DNA from 2 places in the Streptomyces sp. NPDC048516 genome. Region 2 is predicted to be linked to the other one. Evidence: predicted binding sites of a transcription regulator. Region 2 holds the regulator's gene; the other holds the start of a gene.
The links. Region 2 encodes HrcA, which represses chaperone genes, less so after heat shock. Its sites were predicted from a motif close to TTNGCACTCNGNNNNNCNGAGTGCNAA; they were not measured.

Region 1 (7,443 bases), on a different contig from region 2:
CAGCTCCGTCACCCGGCCGCCCTGGCCGGCCCCGGCGCCCTCGGTGCCGGTCTCCAGCGGGCGGTCGTACATCGCCTTCACGAACTGGATGTCCGGATCCGTCAGCAGCGGGCCGACGATCCCGGAGACGAAGGCGGAGGAGAATTCGCGCAGGTCGGCATCGATGAAGCAGACGATGTCGCCGGTGGTGGCCAGCAGGGAACGCCACAGCACCTCGCCCTTGCCGGGGACGGCGGGCAGCCGCGGCAGGACGCTGTCGCGGGGGACGACCCGGGCGCCGGCCGCCGCGGCGACCTCGGCGGTGCGGTCGGTGGAGCCGGAGTCCAGCACGATCAGCTCATCGACGAGCGGGACCGGGCCGGTCATCAGCTCGGCGCGGATCACCGCCACGATCGCCCCGACCGTGGCCTCCTCGTCGAGGGCGGGCAGTACGACGCTGACCGTGCGGCCCGTCTGGTGTTTCGCCTCCAGCAGCTGCCCCGGCGGTCGGTCCGCGGCGGACCAGGAGCGGCTGCTCAGCCAGCGCTCCACCTCTTCCAGCACGTCTACGACTCCTCGGTCGCCGCCGGTGGGCGGCCTCTGTGATCCATCTCGCGGTTCGGACGACTATCTCAACCGTCAGTGCCTTCGGTTACAGTCTTGAACAACGCGGATGACCGTCGCATGTCGGGGTCCGCGCCACAAACGCCTGGGTTTCGGCCCAGCGCCATACCGCTCATCCAGAGGGGCAGAGGGATACGGCCCGTTGAAGCCCCGGCAACCCTCCAGCCGGTCTTGCCGCAAGGACGCTGACGTCCCGCGCGCGAGGCTCCCGGCTAGGGAAGGTGCCAAATCCGTCTCGTGGCGAGATTCGTCGCGAGGAAGATGAGGAGAAAGGGCCTCGCCTCCATGGCTGTGCAAGTCACCGAAAACACCCCCACCGTCGCTCTGGGCCCCGCCGCAGCCCTGTCCTGCCGCGAGTGCGGACAGCGCTTCGCGCTCGGCCCGATCTTCGCGTGCCAGGAATGTTTCGGGCCGCTCGAAGTCGCGTACGACCTGCCGAGCGGCGACCCCGAGGGCCTGAAGAAGCAGATCGAGGCCGGTCCGGACAACATCTGGCGCTACGCCCCGCTGCTGCCCGTCCCCGCCGACGTGGCCGACAAGCCCAACCTGAACCCCGGCTTCACCAAGCTCGTCCAGGCCGACCGGCTCGCCGCCGAGCTGGGTGTCACCGGCGGTCTGTACGTCAAGGACGACTCCGGCAACCCGACGCACTCCTTCAAGGACCGCGTCGTGGCGATCGCCGTCGAGGCCGCCCGCGCCTTCGGCTTCACCACCCTGTCCTGCTCCTCGACCGGCAACCTCGCCGGCGCGGTCGGCGCCGCGGCGCGCCGGGCCGGTTTCCAGTCCTGCGTGTTCATCCCGCACGACCTGGAGGCCGGCAAGGTCGTCATGGCCGCGGTCTACGGCGGTGACCTGGTCGGCATCGAGGGCAACTACGACGACGTCAACCGCTTCTGCTCCGAGCTCATCGGCGACCCGCTGGGCGAGGGCTGGGGCTTCGTCAACGTCAATCTGCGTCCCTACTACGGCGAGGGTTCCAAGACCCTCGCGTACGAGATCTGTGAGCAGCTGGGCTGGCGGCTCCCGGACCAGATCGTCATCCCGATCGCGTCCGGCTCGCAGCTCACGAAGATCGACAAGGGGCTCAAGGAGCTGATCGCCCTCGGCCTGGTCGAGGACAAGCCGTACAAGATCTTCGGCGCCCAGGCGGAGGGCTGCTCGCCGGTGTCCACGGCCTTCAAGGCCGGGCACGACGTGGTGCGCCCGCAGAAGCCGAAGACCATCGCCAAGTCGCTGGCGATCGGCAACCCGGCCGACGGCCCGTATGTGCTCGACATCGCCCGCCGTACGGGCGGCGCGGTCGAGGACGTCAACGACGAGCAGGTCGTGGACGCGATCAAGCTGCTGGCCAGGACGGAAGGAATCTTCGCGGAGACCGCGGGCGGAGTGACCGTCGGCGTGACCAAGAAGCTGATCGAGGACGGTGTGCTCGACCCGTCCCTGACGACCGTCGTCCTGAACACCGGTGACGGGCTCAAGACGCTGGACGCGGTCGCCCCGACCTCCGGGCCCACGGCCACGATCCGTCCGGACCTGGACGCGTTCCGCGCGGCCGGTCTGGCCCGCTGACGCTGCCGGCCCCGTCCGCGCACGAGCCGCCACCCTCCGCCACGAGGTCGCCGGCCCGTCCGCCACGAGGCCGGGCCACCGTCCCCGAACTCGTACTCCGCAATACCCGGAAGGCAGAACCATGAGCGTGAAGGTCCGCATCCCCACCATCCTCCGCACGTACACCGGCGGCCAGGCCGAGGTCGCCGCCGAGGGCGCGACCCTCTCCGAGGTGATCGCCGACCTGGAGCAGAACCACCAGGGCATCGCGGCCCGTGTGCTGGACGACGCCGGCAAGCTGCGCCGCTTCGTGAACGTGTACGTCAACGACGACGATGTGCGCTTCGAGCAGGGCCTTGAGACGCCGACCCCGGACGGTGCGGGCGTCTCGATCATTCCGGCGGTGGCCGGAGGCTGCTGATTTGCGCCAATTCCTGGCCTGCTTGACCGGAATTGCCCCGTCCGCCGGAAAGCGGACGGGGCAATTCCATGTTGTGAAAGGAGATATCATTGGGGTGATACCCCTCCCCTATAGCGCGTGCGTGTGCCGAACGCATATGAGACCGCGATCAGTTGTGCCCAAAGTGTGGGCAAGATTTGTCGCTTAGGTGAGCTATGCCCGGCCCGACTTGCCCGGGAGAACTGGGATTTCACCGCATATTGCCGATTTTCCGGCCCCAGATTTCTCGTCCGATTGACCTGTTGCGCTGGGCATCTGTGCAGATACATTCAGCGGCGGTCGACGCGTTCCGGCGCACACCCCACAGGGCTTTCACGGGGTGAGGTCTGACCCGGGTCCGCGGAGTGCGGTCCTGCGCAAGGGCCAGTAATAGGGGAGTTAGGCATGGCTCAGGGCACCGTCAAGTGGTTCAACGCGGAGAAGGGGTACGGCTTCATCGCGGTCGACGGTGGTGCGGATGTTTTCGTCCACTACAGCGCGATCCAGATGGACGGTTACCGCACCCTTGAGGAGGGTCAGCGGGTCGAGTTCGAGATCTCGCAGGGCCAGAAGGGGCCGCAGGCGGACATGGTCCGGGTGGCCGGCTGAGGCGCCGACCGACTGCTGCGTAGTGAAGGCCCGTACCCCCCCGAGGGGTGCGGGCCTTCTGCTGTCCGTAGTGGCCTGCCGGCAGCCCCTCGTTCGCGGCCCCTCGTTGGCGGCCTCTCGTTCGCTGCCCCCGTGCTACTCCTCGTCCGCTGTCCGCTGTCCGCTGTCCGCTGTCCGCTGTCGGCTGTCGGCTGTCGGCTGTCGGCTGTCGGCTGTCCGCTCTCCGCTGTCCGCTGTCGGCGGACGGGGAGGTGCTGAGTGCGGGCGGACCCCGGGGGACCTGCGCTCACCCGTCATTGACCCGTCACCCGGGCGCCGCCCCGATGGGAGGCATCTTCGAAGCCGCCTTGCACTCAAGGGGTGCGAGTGCTAATCATTGCGTTAGCACTCTCCCAGTGAGAGTGACAAAGAAGGACCGGGTCGGTGAGGCCCGTAGGCCGGGTGGGGCAAGGAACCACGCAGGTCTGCAGGTCGTCCGTCGCGGGCGCCAGCGCGGTCCGGAGCAATCCACCCCAGTCCGGGAGGACCACTTCACATGGCCAAGATCATCGCGTTCGACGAGGAGGCACGGCGCGGTCTCGAGCGCGGGATGAACCAGCTCGCCGACGCCGTCAAGGTCACCCTCGGCCCCAAGGGCCGCAACGTCGTCCTCGAGAAGAAGTGGGGCGCCCCCACGATCACCAACGATGGTGTATCCATCGCCAAGGAGATCGAGCTCGAGGACCCGTACGAGAAGATCGGCGCCGAGCTGGTCAAGGAGGTCGCGAAGAAGACGGACGACGTCGCCGGTGACGGCACGACGACCGCGACCGTCCTGGCCCAGGCTCTGGTCCGCGAGGGCCTGCGCAACGTCGCCGCCGGCGCCAACCCGATGGCCCTCAAGCGCGGTATCGAGCGTGCCGTCGAGGCCGTCTCCGCCGCCCTGCTGGAGCAGGCCAAGGACGTGGAGACCAAGGAGCAGATCGCTTCGACCGCCTCCATCTCCGCCGCTGACACCCAGATCGGCGAGCTGATCGCCGAGGCCATGGACAAGGTCGGCAAGGAAGGCGTCATCACCGTCGAGGAGTCCCAGACCTTCGGTCTGGAGCTGGAGCTCACCGAGGGTATGCGCTTCGACAAGGGCTACATCTCGGCGTACTTCGCGACCGACATGGAGCGCATGGAAGCCGCGCTCGACGACCCGTACATCCTGATCGTCAACTCCAAGATCAGCAACGTGAAGGACCTGCTCCCGCTCCTGGAGAAGGTCATGCAGTCGGGCAAGCCGCTGCTGATCATCGCCGAGGACGTCGAGGGCGAGGCCCTGTCGACCCTGGTCGTCAACAAGATCCGTGGCACCTTCAAGTCCGTCGCCGTCAAGGCCCCGGGCTTCGGTGACCGCCGCAAGGCCATGCTCGGCGACATCGCCATCCTCACCGGTGGCACCGTCATCTCCGAGGAGGTCGGCCTCAAGCTGGAGAACGCCGGTCTCGAACTGCTCGGCCGCGCCCGCAAGGTCGTCATCACCAAGGACGAGACCACCATCGTCGACGGTGCCGGCGACAGCGAGCAGGTCCAGGGCCGGGTCAACCAGATCCGCGCCGAGATCGAGAACAGCGACTCGGACTACGACCGCGAGAAGCTGCAGGAGCGCCTGGCGAAGCTGGCCGGCGGCGTGGCCGTCATCAAGGCCGGTGCCGCCACCGAGGTCGAGCTCAAGGAGCGCAAGCACCGCATCGAGGACGCCGTTCGCAACGCGAAGGCGGCCGTCGAAGAGGGCATCGTCGCCGGCGGTGGCGTGGCCCTGCTCCAGGCTTCCTCGGTCTTCGAGAAGCTGGACCTCGACGGCGACGAGGCGACCGGCGCCAACGCCGTGAAGCTCGCGCTGGAGGCCCCGCTCAAGCAGATCTCCGTCAACGGCGGCCTCGAGGGCGGCGTTGTGGTGGAGAAGGTGCGCAACCTGCCCGTGGGTCACGGCCTCAACGCCGCGACCGGCGACTACGTCGACATGATCGCCGAGGGCATCATCGACCCGGCGAAGGTCACGCGCTCCGCGCTGCAGAACGCCGCCTCCATCGCGGCGCTGTTCCTCACCACCGAGGCCGTCATCGCCGACAAGCCGGAGAAGGCCGCCGCGGCGGGCGCTCCGGGCGGCATGCCGGGCGGTGACATGGACTTCTGATCCCTCGCGGATCAGACACCGGTCCTCCCGGACCGCAGGTCCAGACGTACGTCGGGGCGGCACCCTCCTCCCAGGGGGTGCCGCCCCGGCGGCGTTTTCGGCCTCGGTACTGGTGAGGTCGCGTAGGCGACTGTCGTCAGTTCTCCCCGGGACCCGTCCTGCTGCTGACCGTGCGTAGTCGCCGAAGGGCTCCAACTCCTTGCCGCCGCGCCTGCGGGTGGCGGTTGAGTCCGCGATGTACGTCTGAAAATCGTTCGCCTGTGACAACTGAGGCTTGGCAACATTGGGCCATGCTGACTGATGACCAGGTCACCCGATTCATCGAGGACGGTTTCGTCAAGGTCGAGCAGGCTTTCCCCGAGGAGACGGCTGCTGAGTGCCGGACGATCCTCTGGAGGGAGACCGGCTGCGCCCCCGACGACCCGGCCACCTGGACCGAGCCGGTGATCAGGATCAACGGGCATACCGAAGAGCCGTTCCGGGATGCCGCCAACAACCCACGGCTGACGGCCGCGTTCGACCGGCTGGTCGGGCCGGGCCACTGGGCGCCGCGCGGTGGCCTCGGAACGTTTCCGATCCGGTTCCCCAGCGCCGCGCCGCCTGGCGACGATGGATGGCACCTCGACGCGAGCTTCCAAGGTGACGCCGACCCGGGCGACTACTTCAGATACCGCGTCAACGTGGCATCCAAGGGACGGGCCCTGCTCATGCTCTTCCTCTTCTCCGAGATCGACGAAAACGACGCGCCCACGCGCATCCGGGTTGGCTCGCACCTCGACGTGGCACCTCTGCTGGCGCCCTACGGCGAGGACGGCCTCACGATGATGGAGATCTCGACGCGGGCGACACCGGCGACCGAGCATCGTCCGATCACCTTGGCCACCGGCCGGCCCGGCGATGTCTACCTGTGCCACCCGTTCTTGGTCCACTCCGCCCAAGCGCACCACGGCACCCGGCCACGGTTCCTCGCCCAGCCGCCCCTGGACCCGGTCAAGCCGTACGACGTGGACCACGGGACATCGCCGGTCGAGCAGGCGATCCGCCGAAGCCTCGGCCGGTAGCCACGGCTACGGGGCAGTTCGCGTCATGACGGCGGCAGTTGACTGGTAGGTCCGCATGGTGAGGTGCCGCGTATTCCTCGTTGAGGCCGTGCCTGGTGTCACCGTGTGGGGTCGCCGGAGGTGTACCGGCTCCAGATTCCTCATCGACGATCAGGCGCCGGCGCTCCGCGCGGCTGCCCGCGCGGAGCGGCACCTCCACCCCGATGCTCCTGCCCGCTCCCGCCACGCCTCCGTCCCCTCGCTGGAGCGGTACGCCCGCCCCGGCGTCGACGCGGTCGCCCGGCACGTCGCCCATCGCGACCCCGCCGCCCGACGGAAGCGCTGACGCCTCAAGATCATTACATTGCCGGGAATGTCTGTGCCCGGCACAGCGTCATCCACCGGACGGGTGCGGGGCTCGACGCGCCGCGAGTCGCACTGACACAGATGGTCAACTGATTGATTCTCACGGGTCTGGTCGCTGTCCCGGTCCTGCGTAAGGGTTCCAAGAAGGCGGCATTGCGGCATTCGCGCACTCGATCTGCTGCCGCGCCGAGTCTTCAGGCGCACCCACGAGAGAAGGAAACACACCCCTTATGCGCGCCCTTGTGGTCGATCACAGTGACGCCGGGCCCATCCGGTTCGCCGATGTCGATGAGCCCGTACCGTCCGCCGGTGAGGCGTTGGTGGAGATACGGCACATCGGTCTCAACTTCGGAGAGCTGAATTACGTGCACCAGTGGCCAGCCGGCGCTGTGCACGGTCACGACGCGGCCGGCGTCGTGGTGCGCGCCGCATCCGACGGCTCGGGGCCGCCCGAAGGTACGCGCGTCGCGGTGGGAATGGCTCCCCACGCGTGGGCGGAGCGGGTGGCAGTCAGCCCCGCCTCGCTCGGCACCGTCCCCGAGGGCGTGGACCTGGCCGACGCCGCCGCGCTGGGGATCGCCGGAGTCACCCCGTTCCGGGTGCTGCGCAAGCGTTCCCTGCTGGCGCGCAACGTCCTGATCACCGGCGCCAGCGGGGGCGTGGGGCACTTCGCCGTC
Region 2 (7,443 bases):
GGTCGCGGGGGGCCGCCGCCTCGGCACCCTGCTGCTCGGCCGGGGCGGGCTGCTGCGCTTCCCCGACGAGGTGGTCGGGCTGATCGAGGACCTGGGCCGCCGGGTCGCCCGCGCCGTCGCCACCGCCCGGGCCTACAGCCGCCAGGAGCGCATCAGCCAGGTCCTTCAGCGCCGGCTGCTGCCGCGGGGCCGGGCGCAGGTACCCGGCGTGGAGTCGGCGGTGGTCTACGAACCGCGCGAGGGCGCCTGGGCGGGCGGCGACTTCTGGGACCTCTTCGACGCCGGGGACGGCCGCTGGTGCTTCGCCCTCGGCGACGTCTGCGGCAGCGGGCCCGAGGCGGCCGCGGTGACGGGGCTGGCCCGCCCGGTGCTGCGGCTGCTGGCCCGGGACGGCTTCGGGGTGGCCGCGGTGCTCGACCGGCTCAACAAGACCATGGCACGGGAGGCCGCGGACTCGGTCGCGGCGGTCGCGGCGGCGGTCGCGGCGGCCGGCGCCGGGGCCGAGTCGCCGGTCGAGATCCGCGAGGAGGGCGAACAGGCCCGCTTCCTGTCCCTGCTCTACGGCGAGATCGTCCCGTACCCCGGCGGCTCCGGCGGCGCCCGCTGCACCCTCGCCAGCGCCGGCCACCCGCTGCCGCTGGTGCTGGGCACGGACGGCACGGTCCGGGTCGTCGCCGCGCCGCAGATGCTGCTGGGAGTGGTGGAGGACGCCGCGTACGTCAGCGAATCGTTCGACCTCTGCCCGGGGGAAACGCTTCTGTGCGTCACCGACGGGGTGACCGAGCGGCGCTCGGGGCGGCGGCTCTTCGACGACGAGGACGGCCTGGCCGTCACCCTCGCCGCGGGCGCGGGCCTGGGCGCCACCGCCCTCGCCGACCACATCCGCAACACCGTCCACGCCTTCGGACCGGTCCCGCCCGACGACGACCTGGCCCTGCTGGTCCTCCAGGCGGCGGCCGGGCCCGTGGCGCCGTAGGTGGCGCAGGTGGCGCAGGTGGCGCAGGTGCCGTAGGTGTCGCAGGTGCCGTAGGGCACACCGCGTCCGGACCGGCACCGCCCCGCCATGACGGACAATGGTTCCCATGCCTTCCGCACTGCCCGATGGTGAGCCGATGCCCGAGGACGGGGCGCTGCCCGGTCATACGCCGGCGGCCGCCGCCGGCCGGCCCCTGGGCTTCTACCTGCATGTGCCGTACTGCGCGACCCGCTGCGGCTACTGCGACTTCAACACCTACACCGCAAGCGAGCTGCGCGGCTCCGGCGGCGCCCTGGCCTCCCGCGACAACTACGCCGACACCGTCGTGGACGAGATCCGGCTGGCCCGCAAGGTGCTGGGCGACGACCCGCGTCCCGTCGAGACGGTCTTCGTCGGCGGCGGGACCCCGACCCTGCTGCCCGCCGCCGACCTCGCCCGGATGCTGGCGGCGATCCGCGAGGAGTTCGGCCTGGCGCCCGGCGCCGAGATCACCACCGAGGCCAACCCGGAGTCCGTCGGCCCCCGCTACCTCGACGGGCTGCTCGCGGGCGGCTTCAACCGGGTCTCCTTCGGCATGCAGAGCGCCAAGCAGCACGTCCTGAAGATCCTCGACCGTACGCACACCCCCGGCCGCCCCGAGGCCTGTGTCGCCGAGGCCCGCGCGGCCGGCTTCGACCACGTCAACCTCGACCTGATCTACGGCACCCCCGGTGAGACCGACGACGACTGGCGCGCCTCCCTCGACGCCGCGATCGGGGCCGGCCCCGACCATGTCTCCGCCTACGCCCTGATCGTCGAGGAGGGCACCCAGCTGGCCCGCCGGATCCGCCGCGGCGAGGTCCCGATGACCGACGACGACGTGCACGCCGACCGCTACCTCATCGCCGACGAACGCCTCGCCGCTGCCGGTTTCACCTGGTACGAGGTCTCCAACTGGGCCACCACCGACGCCGCCCGCTGCCGCCACAACGAGCTGTACTGGACCGGTGACGACTGGTGGGGCGCGGGCCCCGGCGCCCACAGCCACGTCGGCGGCGTGCGCTGGTGGAACGTCAAACACCCCGGCGCCTACGCGCAGGCCCTCTCCGAAGGCCGCTCCCCGGGCGCCGGCCGCGAACTCCTCTCGGACGAGGACCGCAGGGTCGAACGCATCCTCCTGGAACTGCGCCTCGCGGACGGCTGCCCCCTGGACATCCTCGCCCCGGCGGGCGCGCGGGCGGCGTCCAGCGCACTGGCCGACGGCCTCCTGCAGCCCGGTCCGTACGAGGCGGGCCGCGCCGTCCTGACCCTCCGCGGACGGCTGCTGGCGGACGCGGTGGTGCGGGATCTGGTGGACTGATCACTCGGCTGAGGGATCTCAGTCGCCCGCTGCGTACTGCTGACGGAACCGGCTGGTGCGGGAGAGGACGCCGACTACGAAGTGCGGCGCACCGTCCCCTTCGGTGTCCCTCTCCCCGTCGATGCCCTCGGCATCACGCCGGACACCTCCCGGTTCGGCACTCTTCCTGCCGTCACCCGTCACCCGTCACCCGCCACCGCCGGCCGTGACGAAGTCGATCAGCTCCTCCACCCTGCCCAGCAGCGCCGGCTCCAGGTCCTTGTAGGAGCGCACGCAGGACAGGATCCGCTGCCAGGCGGCGCCCGTGTTCTCCGGCCAGCCCAGCGCCCGGCACACCCCCGTCTTCCAGTCCTGTCCGTGCGGGACGGACGGCCAGGCCGCGATCCCGACCGAGGACGGCTTCACCGCCTCCCAGATGTCGATGTAGGGGTGGCCCACCACCAGCGCATGGTCCCCGGTCACTCCGGCCGCGATCCGCGACTCCTTCGAGCCGGGCACGAGATGGTCGACGAGGACGCCGAGACGGGCGTCCGGCCCGGGGGCGAAGCCGCGGACGATCGCGGGCAGGTCGTCGATGCCCTCCAGGTACTCCACGACCACGCCCTCGATGCGCAGGTCGTCGCCCCACACCCGCTCCACCAGCTCGGCGTCGTGCCGGCCCTCCACATAGATGCGCCCGGCGCGGGCGACCCGTGCGCGGGCGCCGGGCACGGCGAGTGATCCCGATGCCGTACGCGCCGGAGCGGTGGCCGCCGGCCTGTCCTGGGGGCGTACGAGGGTGACCACCCGCCCCTCCAGGAGGAAGCCGCGCGGCTCCATGGGGAAGACCCGGTGCTTGCCGAAGCGGTCCTCCAGGGTGACCGTCGGGCCCTGCGCCGTCTTCTCGCAGCGGATCACGGCGCCGCAGAAGCCCGAGGTGACCTCCTCGACGACCAGATCGGGATCGGCGGGCACCTCGGGAGCGGGCCGCTGCTTCTTCCAGGAGGGGGTGAGGTCGGGGCTGTAGCGCTTGCTCTGCATGGGGCCTGTTCCGTCGGGGAGGGCGGGCGGTGGTCAGGAGGGGGCGACGCCGAAGTGGGCGGTGGTCAGGAGGGGGCGACGCCGAAGTGGGCGGTGGTCAGGAGGGGGCGACGCCGAAACGGGCGGCCAGGGCGTCGCGTTGGGCCCGTACGAAGCCGGCGTCCACCACGGCGCCATGCCCGGGAACGTACCGCGCGTCCTCGCCGCCGAGGGCCAGCAGGCGGTCCAGCGCGCCGGGCCACTGCTGGGGCAGCGCGTCGGGGCCCGCCTGGGGTTCGCCCGACTCCTCGACCAGATCGCCGCAGAAGACGATCTCCGCCTCCCCGCGCCGGCCCGGTACCAGGACGGCCAGATCGTGGGCGGTGTGCCCGGGGCCGACGTTGGCGAGCAGCACCTGCCGGTCGCCCAGCTCGACGGTCAGCTGGCCGTGCACATGGTGGTGCGGGGCGACCAGCAGATCGGCGGCCTCCGCGGCGGCGTCCCGCGCGACGCCGTGCCGGATCGCGTCGTGCCGCAGCTCGTCCTTGCCGCGGCGCAGCAGCTCGCCCAGGCCGGCCGCCCCGAACACCTCGACGCCCGCGAAGGCGGCCGTGCCCAGCACATGATCGAAGTGGGGGTGGGTGAGCGCGATATGCGTCACTTCCCGGCCCAGCACACCGCGGATCGACCGGCGCAGGTCCGCGCCGTCGCGCAGGGTCGCGCCGGTGTCGACGATCATGACCCCGGTACTCCCCGCGATCACTCCGATCGTCTCGTCCCAGCCCGGCATCCGGCGCCTGGCGACACCGTCACCGAGTCGTTCCCAACCGGCCTCTTCCCAAGCAGTGTGCATACCGAGACGCTAGCGCCATCGCGATAGCGTTGCCCGGCAGATCGGCCGAACACGGTCATCGGGCGAGTACTCCGCGCGCCCGCCCTTGCCGCGCCCGTGCTACCCGGCCGTACACTGGCTCAAGGTCTGGCACTCGGCCCGTGTGAGTGCCAGGGAAGACGAAGCGGCGGACGGCCGGACTGGAGGTGCGCGGGATGCTCAGTGAACGCAGGCTGGAGGTGCTGCGCGCCATCGTCCAGGACTACGTCGGGACGGAGGAGCCGGTCGGCTCCAAGGCGCTCACCGAACGCCACCGGCTCGGGGTCTCCCCGGCCACCGTCCGCAACGACATGGCGGCCCTGGAGGACGAGGGGTTCATCGCCCAGCCGCACACCAGCGCCGGGCGGATCCCGACCGACAAGGGCTACCGCCTGTTCGTCGACAAGCTGGCCGGCGTCAAGCCGCTGTCCAGCCCGGAGCGGCGGGCGATCCAGAATTTCCTGGACGGCGCCGTCGACCTCGACGACGTGGTGGGCCGCACGGTCCGGCTGCTGGCGCAGCTGACCCGGCAGGTCGCCGTCGTGCAGTATCCGTCCCTGACCCGGTCCACGGTCCGGCATGTCGAGCTGCTGGCCCTGGCTCCGGCCCGGCTGATGCTCGTACTGATCACGGACACCGGCCGGGTCGAGCAGCGGCTCATCGACTGCCAGGCACCGTTCGGCGAAGCCTCCCTGGCGGACCTGCGGGCCCGGCTCAACAGCCGGGTCGTCGGCCGCCGGTTCGCGGATGTGCCGCAGTTGGTGCAGGATCTTCCGGAGTCCTTCGAGCAGGACGACCGCGGCACGGTCTCGACAGTGCTGTCGGTGTTGCTGGAAACTCTGGTGGAAGAGACCGAAGAGCGGCTGATGATCGGCGGCACCGCCAATCTCACGCGCTTCGGGCACGATTTCCCCCTGACCATCCGGCCGGTGCTGGAGGCCCTCGAGGAGCATGTGGTGATGCTCAAGCTGCTCGGGGAGGCCAAGGACTCGGGCATGACCGTACGCATCGGGCATGAGAATGCCCACGAAGGCCTGGCGTCCACATCGGTCGTCACGGTCGGCTACGGTTCGGGCGACGAGGCAGTCGCCAAACTCGGCGTGGTCGGACCGACCCGCATGGACTACCCCGGAACGATGGGAGCGGTACGCGCAGTGGCACGTTACGTCGGACAAATCCTCGCGGAGTCGTAAGTGGCCACGGATTACTACTCGGTCCTCGGCATCGGACGCGACGCCTCGCAGGACCAGATCAAGAAGGCTTTCCGCCGGCTGGCGCGCGAGCTGCACCCGGACGTGAACCCGGATCCGAAGACCCAGGAGCGGTTCAAGGAGATCAACGCCGCTTACGAGGTGCTGTCGGACCCGCAGAAGAAGCAGGTCTACGACCTCGGCGGGGACCCCCTCTCGCAGGCCGGCGGCGGCCAGGGCGCGGGCGGCTTCGGCGCGGGCTTCGGCAACTTCTCCGACATCATGGACGCCTTCTTCGGCACCGCGTCGCAGCGCGGACCGCGCTCGCGCACCCGCCGTGGCCAGGACGCCATGATCCGGCTCGACATCGAGCTCAACGAAGCCGCCTTCGGTACCACCAAGGACATCCAGGTCGACACCGCCGTCGTCTGTACGACCTGCAGCGGTGAGGGCGCGGCTCCCGGCACCTCGGCGCAGACCTGCGACATGTGCCGCGGCCGCGGTGAGGTCTCCCAGGTCACCCGGTCCTTCCTCGGCCAGGTCATGACGTCCAGGCCGTGCCCGCAGTGCCAGGGCTTCGGCACGGTCGTGCCGACGCCGTGCCACGAGTGCGCCGGCGACGGCCGGATCCGCTCGCGCCGCACGCTCACCGTCAAGATCCCGGCCGGTGTCGACAACGGCACCCGCATCCAGCTCGCGGGCGAGGGCGAGGTCGGCCCCGGTGGCGGCCCCGCCGGTGATCTCTATGTGGAGATCCACGAGGTGGCGCATCCGGTCTTCCAGCGGCGCGGCGACGATCTGCACTGCACGGTCACCATCCCGATGACGGCGGCGGCGCTGGGCACGAAGTGCCCGCTGGAGACGCTGGACGGGGTGGAGGAGATCGATGTCCGGCCCGGTACCCAGTCCGGCCAGTCGATTCCGCTGCACCAGCGCGGTGTGACCCATCTGCGGGGCGGCGGCCGGGGCGATCTCATCGTCCACGTCGAGGTGATGACGCCGTCCAAGCTCGACGCCGACCAGGAGGACCTGCTGCGGCGGCTGGCCAAGCTCCGCGGGGAGGAGCGGCCCACGGGGCAGTTCCAGCCGGGGCAGCAGGGTCTCTTCTCGCGTCTGAAAGATGCGTTCAACGGGCGATAGCCCCAGGTGAGCCCGGGGGCCGCAGCCGTTCCACCCGGCGGCGCGGCGGCCTCGGCCCCGGTTCAGAACGGCGCGGTGGGCGTGACACGATGTGCGCATGCCCACCGCACCGACCGATCTCTGCCGCCATCCGATCGTGCAGGCCCCGATGGCGGGAGGCGGCTCCGGACCCGAGCTGGCCGCCGCCGTCTGCGGCGCCGGCGGGCTCGGCTTCCTCGCCGCCGGCTACAAAACCGCCGACGGCATGTACCAGGAGATCAAACAGCTGCGGTCGCTGACCGACCGGCCCTTCGGCGTCAATCTCTTCATGCCGCAGCCCTCGCTGGCCGACGGCTCCGTCGTCGAGGTCTACCGCGAGCAACTCGCGGGCGAGGCCGCCTGGTACGAGACCGAGCTCGGTGACACCGACGGGCCCATCGACGACGGCTACGAGGCCAAGCTCGCGATCCTGCGGGACGATCCGGTGCCGGTGGTGTCCTTCACCTTCGGCTGCCCCTCGCGCGCCGTCCTGGACTCCTTCGCCGCGGTCGGCACGTACACCGTCGTCACGGTCACCACCGCCGCCGAGGCGCAGGCCGCCCAGTGGTCGGGCGCCGACGCGGTGTGCGTGCAGGGCGTGGAGGCCGGCGGCCACCAGGGCACCCACCGGGACGATCCGCATGCGGACGGCACCGGCTCGGGGCTGGGGCTGCTGGCACTGCTCGGCCAGGTCCGTGAGGCCGTGCAGATCCCGGTGATCGCCGCGGGCGGGCTGATGCGCGGGGCGCAGATCGCGTCGGTGCTGGCCGCCGGGGCGAGCATGGCGCAGCTGGGCACCGCCTTCCTGGCCACCCCCGAATCGGGCGCCAACCCGCTGCACAAGCAGGCGCTGACCAACCCGCTGTTCACGCATACGGAGTTGACCCGGGCGTTCTCCGGGCGGCCCGCC

Region 1: a site for HrcA is predicted at 3,581-3,607, ahead of groL (chaperonin GroEL). Genes of this name have one in related genera too.

Annotation. Positions count from the first base shown of each region.
Region 1 covers NZ_JBICWS010000014.1:59,745-67,187, reverse strand. Annotated here, with positions in the region: gene ACGFR7_RS25825 (glucosyl-3-phosphoglycerate synthase) at 1-543, opposite strand, end outside; SAM riboswitch class I at 713-871, shown strand; gene thrC (threonine synthase) at 889-2,172, shown strand; gene ACGFR7_RS25815 (MoaD/ThiS family protein) at 2,294-2,572, shown strand; gene ACGFR7_RS25810 (cold-shock protein) at 2,996-3,199, shown strand; gene groL (chaperonin GroEL) at 3,735-5,360, shown strand; gene ACGFR7_RS25800 (phytanoyl-CoA dioxygenase family protein) at 5,651-6,421, shown strand; gene ACGFR7_RS25795 (zinc-binding dehydrogenase) at 6,997-7,443, shown strand, end outside.
Region 2 covers NZ_JBICWS010000003.1:40,592-48,034, reverse strand. Annotated here, with positions in the region: gene ACGFR7_RS07515 (SpoIIE family protein phosphatase) at 1-976, shown strand, start outside; gene hemW (radical SAM family heme chaperone HemW) at 1,083-2,315, shown strand; gene ACGFR7_RS07505 (DUF3097 domain-containing protein) at 2,502-3,335, opposite strand; gene ACGFR7_RS07500 (MBL fold metallo-hydrolase) at 3,433-4,167, opposite strand; gene hrcA (heat-inducible transcriptional repressor HrcA) at 4,362-5,378, shown strand; gene dnaJ (molecular chaperone DnaJ) at 5,379-6,515, shown strand; gene ACGFR7_RS07485 (nitronate monooxygenase) at 6,613-7,443, shown strand, end outside.